One region of the Mycobacterium sp. NGS16 genome, then DNA from elsewhere that is predicted to be linked to it. Evidence: predicted binding sites of a transcription regulator. Region 1 holds the regulator's gene; the other holds the start of a gene.
The links. Region 1 encodes LexA, which represses DNA repair genes until DNA is damaged. Its sites were predicted from a motif close to CGAACANNTGTTCG; they were not measured.
Positions count from the first base shown of each region.

Region 2: a site for LexA is predicted at 2,524-2,537, ahead of AC5Y4Q_RS02865 (error-prone DNA polymerase). Genes of this name have one in related genera too.

Region 1 covers NZ_JCALEE010000008.1:58,444-62,702, reverse strand. The annotation lists gene nrdR (transcriptional regulator NrdR) at 11-475, opposite strand; gene AC5Y4Q_RS17275 (LysM peptidoglycan-binding domain-containing protein) at 620-1,123, opposite strand; gene lexA (transcriptional repressor LexA) at 1,338-2,039, shown strand; gene folE (GTP cyclohydrolase I FolE) at 2,056-2,655, opposite strand; gene AC5Y4Q_RS17260 (helix-turn-helix transcriptional regulator) at 2,748-3,422, shown strand; gene AC5Y4Q_RS17255 (NAD(P)H-dependent flavin oxidoreductase) at 3,419-4,259, shown strand, end outside.
Region 2 covers NZ_JCALEE010000001.1:582,890-587,148, reverse strand. The annotation lists gene AC5Y4Q_RS02865 (error-prone DNA polymerase) at 1-2,509, opposite strand, end outside; gene AC5Y4Q_RS02860 (MmpS family transport accessory protein) at 2,623-3,054, shown strand; gene AC5Y4Q_RS02855 (MMPL/RND family transporter) at 3,051-4,259, shown strand, end outside.

The DNA of each region.
Region 1 (4,259 bases):
GCCGCGAGCCTCAACCGGTGCTGGGCACCTGCCGGTGTTCGCGCAGCGCCTCGATCTCCCGCTCGAAGTCGGCCGCCGACGAGAAGGACCGGTAGACCGAGGCGAATCGCAGGTAGGCCACTTCGTCGAGTTCGCGCAGCGGGCCCAGAATCGCCAAACCCACCTCGTGGCTGGGAATCTCCGGTGAGCCCGCCGCGCGCACCGCGTCTTCGACCTGCTGGGCCAACAGGTTGAGCGCGTCATCGTCGACATGGCGGCCCTGGCAGGCCCGGCGCACCCCGCTGATGACCTTCTCCCGGCTGAACGGCTCGGTGACGCCGCTGCGTTTCACCACGGCCAGCACCGCGGTCTCCACGGTGGAGAAGCGACGACCGCATTCCGGGCAGGACCGGCGGCGGCGAATGGCCTGACCTTCGTCGGTTTCGCGGGAATCCACCACCCGGGAGTCTGGATGGCGACAAAACGGGCAATGCATGGCCGCTCCTTCGCCGTGCCGAGAGCCGGACACCCGCACGCGCTGAGGCGATCCGGACCACTGGGACAACTGTGAGCGTACCTGCGCGGGTGCCGGGCGGCGCGCCGCAGTAGCCGCAGGCCGCGGCCGGCCGGGCATCAACGGTCAGCCGATCGGCGCGATCAGCGGCTGGCCGGCGTCCACCGCCGCCGATTCCAGACTGTTGAGTTCGCGGATCCGGTCGACGACCTGCGCGGTCGGCGCATCGGGCGCGACCCGGGCCGCCAGGCGCTGCAGGCTCTCGCCGCTTTGCACCCGCACCACGCCCAGCCGTTCGGGCACCGCGGGGGCGCCGCCGCCGGCCATCGCCGCACCGAACTGGGCGATGAGCCCCAGCCAGACCGTGATCCCCGCTGCGATCAGCGCCAGCACCACTGTGGTCACCGGAGTGATGGGCTTGACCGGCCGTGGGCGGTGCGCCGTGCGCGACATCAGCACCCCGGCGCCGTGGTGCCGCAGCGGCGCCCCGCCCGGGCGCGACCGGGCGAGGCGCACGGGACGGGTCTGGACCGGGTGGGCGCGGCCGGACGTCCCGGCAACGCGATGCGCCCGGACCCGCTCGGGCCGGGCCGGTTCGAACGTCGGGGCGATCGTGTCGATGAGCATCATGTGCGGTTCTCCCTCACTCGGCGTCGGCGACCGGTATTCGCTCGACTGTTCGAATCATAATCGATTGTATGTTCGATGTCCGAACATGTGATCGATTCGTTGTCGAATAGGCTAGCGGTGCCCACCGACAAGTCTCGGCCGCGTTCGAACGCTCGCGCGACATACCTCGAACACATGTTTGATTAATTGCGGCGATGCGACTACATTCGCCTTCATGAGCGATAGCAGCAAGACGGCGGCCCCGGGACCTGCAGCTGTGCCCGATTCACCGCTGACCGCCCGGCAGCGCACCATCCTCGACGTCATCCGCGCCTCGGTGAACGAGCGGGGCTATCCCCCGAGCATCCGGGAGATCGGGGACGCCGTCGGGCTGACCTCGACTTCCTCGGTCGCCCACCAGCTACGCACACTGGAGCGCAAGGGCTATCTGCGGCGCGACCCCAACCGGCCCCGCGCCGTCGACGTCCGCGGCCCCGAGGAATCGGCCGGGCCCTCAGACGCGGCGCCCCGGACCGACTTCGCCGGTTCCGACGCGCTGCCCGAACCCACCTTCGTCCCGGTGCTCGGCCGGATCGCCGCCGGCGGGCCGATCCTGGCCGAGGAAGCGGTCGAAGATGTCTTCCCCCTCCCCCGCGAACTGGTGGGAGACGGAGAGCTGTTCCTGCTCAAGGTGGTCGGCGAGTCGATGGTCGACGCCGCGATCTGCGATGGCGACTGGGTGGTGGTGCGTCAGCAGAACGTCGCCGACAACGGCGACATCGTCGCCGCGATGATCGACGGGGAAGCCACCGTCAAGACCTTCAAACGGGCCGGCGGTCAGGTGTGGCTGATGCCGCACAATCCTGTTTTCGACCCCATTCCGGGTAACGACGCGGTCGTGCTGGGCAAGGTCGTCACCGTCATCCGCAAGGTCTGAACCGCGGGCCCGTCGGCTATCCGCCGATTCCGACCAGCGAGAAGAACTCCTGCCGGGAGCGGGCATCGGTGCGCAGCGTGCCCAGCAGCGTCGAAGTCACCGTGGTCGAGCCGGTGGCGTGTACCCCACGCAACGTCATGCAGGTGTGCTCGGCGCGGATCACCACCCCGACGGCACGTGGCTGCAGGTGGTCGGTGAGCCAGTCGGCCACCTGTTTGGTGAGACGTTCCTGCACCTGCGGCCGGCACGCGAAGTAGTCGACCACCCGGGCCAGCTTGGACAGGCCGAGGATGCGGTCACCGGGCAGGTAACCGACACAGGCGCTTCCGGTGAACGGCAACAGATGGTGTTCGCAGATCGACCGGAACGGGATGTCACGGACCAGCACCAGCTCGTCGTAATCCTCGTCGTTGGGAAAGGTGGTGGCCTCGAACGGCTTCGGAGTGAACATCTCGGCATAGGCTCGCGCCATCCGGCGGGGGGTGTCCGCAAGCCCCGCCTCGGTGGTGGAGACGCCCAGCGCCTGCAGAAACGCCGCGGCGGCCTGTTCGGCGGCATCGAGGTCCGGCACCGGCCGATCGACCAGCCGCAGGTCCGCGTAGACGGCTACCGACATCGCACTCTCCCCCATCGATTTGTCCGCGTTGGGCCTTAGCGTGGCGGCACGCAACCCTATTTGTCAATATTTTTTGGTGTTACATTGGGACGATGAGCACCCCTCCCCGCGGCGGCCTGGATCCGCTAGCCGGGTTGAGCGCGCTGGACGATCCGGTGCGGCAGCGGCTCTACCAGTACGTCGCCTCGTCGGATGAACCGGTGGCTCGCGAAGACGCCGCGGCCGCGGCGGGCATCAGCCGCACCCTGGCGGCCTACCACCTCGACAAACTGGCTGAGGTGGGGATCTTGGCGGTGAGTTACGCCCGGCCCGCCGGCCGATCCGGGCCCGGCGCCGGGCGCCCGGCCAAACGCTACGCACGCACCCGCGACGAGCTGTCGGTAAGCGTGCCGCCGCGCAACTATCGCTTGCTGGCCGAGCTGCTGGTCACCGCCCTGGTGGCGGATGACGCCGGCACCGTACGCGCGGAGATCTCGGCGGCGGCCCGTCGCGCCGGGCGGGCCGGGGCAACCGGCCAGGGCGTCTTCGAAGCGCTCTGCGAGTGCGGTTACGAGCCGGCGGTCAACGGCGACGGGGACATCGAGCTGCGCAACTGCCCGTTCGAGCAACTGGCACGCCAGTACACCCAAGAAGTGTGCGGGCTCAATCTGCAGCTGATCCAGGGCATGCTGGAAGGCGCCGGCGAGCTGCCGCAGCGCGCGGCGCTGACCCCCTGCGAGCGGCGGTGCTGCGTCACCGTCCGGGCTCCGGTTGGCCGGCACCGATGAACCTGCTGGAGTCGCTGGGATTGAGCGCCCCGGTCATGCAGGCCGGGATGGGCGGCGGTGTGGCCGGAGCGGAGTTGGCCGGCGCGGTCTCGGCGGCCGGCGCGCTGGGCACGGTCGGGCTGAGCGCTCCGCGCCGCTTCGCCGCAGAGCTGCATCGTGCCGTGACGCTGGCTGGCGGCCGGCCGGTCGCGGCCAATCTGCTGGTCCCGTTCGCCCGCCGCGCCCACATCGACGCCTGCATCACGGCCGGTGCCGCCCTGGTGGTGTTCCACGACGGCGCGCCCGCACGCTGGATTGCAGCGCTGCGGACCGCACGAATCCCGGTGCTGTGCACCGCGGGTGACGCCGCGCAGGCCCGCCGGGCGCTGGCCGCCGGCGCGAGCGGACTGGTGGCCCAGGGCGTCGAGGCCGGCGGGCACCTGGTGGCCGACCGGCCACTGGAGGTGACGCTGCCGGAGGTCCTTCAGGCCGCGGACGGCGCACCGGTGCTAGCGGCCGGCGGGGTCGCCGACGCCGACGATGTCCGGGCGCTGCTGGCCGCCGGGGCCGCCGGCGCAGTTGCCGGGACGCGCTTTCTGCTCACCGAGGAGTCGTGTGCACACCCCGGCTACAAGCAGAAGGTGCTGGCCGCCCAACGCACCATCCGCACCATGTTGTTCGGCATGGGCTGGCCACTGGCGCACCGGGTGGTGCCGAACGCGCTCACCGAACGCTGGTGTGCCCGAAGCGAACTCGGCCCGCCGGCGGTGCGGGCATTCAATCGGGCCGGTGCGCCGCTGAGCCGGCTGATGCCGGTGGGCGCCCAGGACGCGATGCTTGCCCTGCAGCGGGTGGCGG
Region 2 (4,259 bases), on a different contig from region 1:
GCGACTGCGGCGAATAGAAGCCCATCGGTTGCGCCCGCAGCAGTGCGGCGCAGAATGCGGCCGGGTGGTGCAGCTTGAACCAGGACGAATAGAACACCAGCGAGGCGAAGCTCATCGCGTGACTCTCCGGAAACCCGTAGTTGGCGAAGGCTTCCAGCTTTTCGTAGATGCGGTCGGCCACCGCCCCGGTGATGCCGTGGCACTCGGCCATGCCGTCGTAGAACCGGTCTCGCAGCCGGCGCATCCGCTCCGGTGACCGCTTGGAGCCCATCGCGCGGCGCAATTGGTCGGCTTCGCTCGCGGTGAATCCGGCGCAGTCCACCGCAAGGGTCATCAACTGCTCCTGGAACAACGGAATTCCCAGGGTTTTTCGCAATGCCCGCTTCATGCACGGGTGCTCGTAGGTCACCGGGTCGATGCCGTTGCGGCGGCGAATGTAGGGGTGCACCGACCCGCCCTGGATCGGCCCGGGGCGGATCAGCGCCACCTGCACCACCAGGTCGTAGAACACCCGCGGGCGCAGCCGCGGCAGCGTGGCCATCTGCGCGCGCGACTCCACCTGGAACACCCCGACCGAGTCGGCGGCCGACAACATCTCATACACCGCCGGTTCGGACAGGTCGATCGCGGCCAGGTCCACCTTGATGCCCTTGTGCTCGGCCACCAGGTCGATCGCGTAGTGCAGCGCGGAGAGCATGCCCAGCCCCAGCAGGTCGAACTTCACCAGACCGATTGCCGCACAGTCGTCTTTGTCCCACTGCAATACGCTGCGGCCGGGCATCCGAGCCCATTCCACCGGGCACACGTCGGCGATCGGGCGATCACAGATCACCATGCCGCCGGAGTGGATACCCAGATGCCTTGGCAGATCCGCGATCTGGGTGGCCAAGTCGATCACCCGCTCGGGGATGCCTTCGACATCAGCGTCGTCGCGGCTCAATGCGCCCCACCGGCCCAGCTGCTTGCTCCAGGCGTCCTGTTGGCCGGGTGAGTAGCCCAGCGCGCGGGCCATGTCCCGTACCGCGCTGCGGCCCCGGTAGGTGATGACGTTGGCGACCTGGGCGGCGTGGTCGCGGCCGTATGTGTCGTAGACGTACTGGATCACCTCTTCGCGCCGGTCCGACTCGATGTCGATGTCGATGTCGGGCGGGCCGTCGCGGGCCGGGGACAAGAACCGTTCGAACAGCAGCCCGTTGGCCACCGGATCCACCGCGGTGACCCCGAGGGCGTAGCAGACCGCGGAGTTGGCCGCCGATCCCCTGCCCTGACACAGGATGTCACTGCGCCGGCAGAACTGGGTGATGTCGTGCACCACCAGGAAGTAGCCCGGAAACCCCAGCTGGGCAATGACTTCCAGTTCGCGATCGATCTGGGCATACGCTTTTCGAGCGCGCGGCGCTTTCCCGGGCGGGCCGTAGCGTTTCGCGGCGCCGGTCAGGGTCAGCTGCCGTAGCCAACTGTCCTCGGTGTGCCCGTCCGGGACGGCAAACGGCGGCAGCTGCGGGGCGATCAACGCCAGCGAAAACGCGCACTGTTCGCCGAGCTCGGCCGCCGCCGGCACCGCCGACGGGTGTGCCGCGAACAACCGGGCCATCTCCGCGCCGGAACGCAGATGCGAGCCACCCAGCGGGGCCAACCGGCCGGCGGCGGCATCCAGCGACTGCCGGGCCCGGATCGCCCCCATCGCCATCGCCAGCCGGCCCCGGTCCGGGCCGGCGAAGTGCGCGCCGGTGGTGGCCACCAGGCCGACCCCGAACCGGGGCGCCAGTGCCGCCAGGGCCGCGTTGCGCTCGTCGTCGCAGGGATCGCCGTGCCGGGTCAGCTCGATGCTGACCCGCTCGGCCCCGAACCGGTCCACCAGGCCGGCCAGTGCCGTCGCGGCCGCATCCGGGCCGCCGGTGGCCAGTGCCTGGCGGACGTGGCCCTTGCGGCATCCGGTCAGGATGTGCCAGTGTCCGCCCGCCGCGTCGGCCAGCGTGTCGAGATCGAAACGGGGCCTGTCTTTTTCGCCGGCCAGGTGCGCGGCGGCGATCTGGCGCGACAACCGCCGATAGCCCTCCGGGCCGCGGGCCAGCACCAGCAGGTGCGGGCCGGGCGGGTCCGGGTCGTCGGTGCGGGCCCGCGAAAAAGGCGGCCCCAGCGACAGTTCGGCGCCGAAGACCGTCGCTATCTCCTGCCCCTCAGCGGCCAGCTCGGCGGCCGCCTCGGCGAACCGCACCACCCCGTACAAACCGTTGTGGTCGGTCAGCGCGATCGCCCGCAGGCCCAGTCGGGCGGCCTCGACGACCAGTTCGGCCGGGGTGCTGGCCCCGTCTAAGAAGCTGTACGCCGAATGCGCGTGCAATTCGGCATAAGGAACCGTCGAGCCGGCCGGCCTGGGCCGCTCGGGTCGCGGCGCTGACCGGCCCCGATCGGCCGACACACCGGCGGCGACGCGGGTGTGACGAGGCTTACCATCGAGCACCCGCTCCATCTCCGCCCAGCTCGGCGGCCCGCTGCCCCAGCCCACACCCGACAACATATCGAACATACGTACGAAACACTTAGGCTGGGTGTGAAAAAGAACTTTGATGCACTAATCTGTGTCAGATTCCGGCACGATCCGAAGGGGCCACAGCTTTCATGTTCGGCGTTCTCAGACGCGCGTGGTTACCGTTGCTCATCGTGGCTGTGCTCTTCGTGGGGGGGTTCACGGTGCAGCGGGTCCGCGGCTATTTCGGTGCCGACGACAGCGGCAGCGGGACCGTCCCGTTCGAGGACACCAAGCCGTTTCATCCCAAGGTCGTCGTCTATGACATCTTCAGCCCGGACGGGACCTACGCCGACATCAACTATCTGGACTTAGACGCCACGCCGCAGCGGGTCGACGGCGCCAGCCTGCCGTGGTCGCTGACCCTGTCGACCACCAACCCGGCGGTGAGCCCCAACATCGTCGCCCAAGGTGACGGCAGCACCATCGGCTGCCGGGTCACCATCGACGGCGTGGTCAAAGACGAACGCATCGCCAACAGCCCCGTGAGCGCCCAGACCTTCTGCATTGTGAAATCCGCATGAGCAAACACATCAGCGACGACACCCCGACCGACTCGATGCCGGCCGTCCAATCACCGCACCGCAGCGGGATCTCCGTGTGGATCCGCCGGCTCGCGGTGCCGATCATCCTGGCGTGGGTGGCGATCACGGTCCTGGTGAACGTCATCGTGCCGCAACTCGACGAGGTCGGGAAGCTGCGCGCGGTGTCGATGAGCCCCATGGACGCCCCGTCGATGATCGCCATGAAGCGCATCGGCAAGGTCTTCGACGAGTTCAAGTCGGACAGCTCGGCGATGGTGGTGCTCGAAGGCGACCAGCCGCTCGGCGACGACGCGCACAAGTACTACGACGAACTGGTCGCCAAGATGGAGGCCGACCACGCCCACGTCGAGCACATCCAGGACTTCTGGAGCGACCCGCTGACCGCGGCGGGCTCGCAGAGCCCGGATGGCAAAGCCGCCTATGTGCAGGTCTACCTGGCCGGCAACATGGGCGAGACGCTGGCCAACGAGTCGGTCGAAGCCGTCCAGCAGATCATCGCCGACACCCCCGCCCCCGAAGGCGTGCACGCCTACGTCACCGGTGGGTCCGCGCTCAACGCCGACCAGCACATCGCCGGCGACAAGAGCCTGAAGATCATCACCGCGCTGACGTTCGTGGTGATCATCGTGATGCTGCTGTCGATCTACCGGTCGATCGGCACCGTGCTGCTGGTGCTGGGCATGGTGGTGTTCGAACTGAGCGCTGCCCGCGGCGTGGTGGCCGTGCTCGGCTACTACAACATCATCGGCCTGTCGACGTTCGCGGTGAACCTGCTGGTGACGCTGGCCATCGCCGCCTCGACGGACTACGCGATCTTCCTGCTCGGCCGCTACCAGGAGGCCCGAGCGCTTGGCGAGGACAAAGAGTCGGCCTTCCACACCATGTATCACGGCACCGCGCACGTGATCCTGGGCTCGGGTCTGACCATCGCCGGCGCGACCTTCTGTCTGCACTTCACCCGGCTGCCCTACTTCCGGTCGCTGGGTATCCCGCTGGCGATCGGCATGCTGGTGGTGGTCTTCGCGGCGCTCACGTTCGGCGCCGCGGTGGTGACGGTGGCCAGCCGCTTCGGGATGCTCGAGCCCAAGCGGGCGATGCGGATCCGCACCTGGCGGCGGATCGGCGCGATGATCGTGCGCTGGCCGGGGCCGGTGCTGGTGGCCACCACGGCGGTCTGCCTGGTC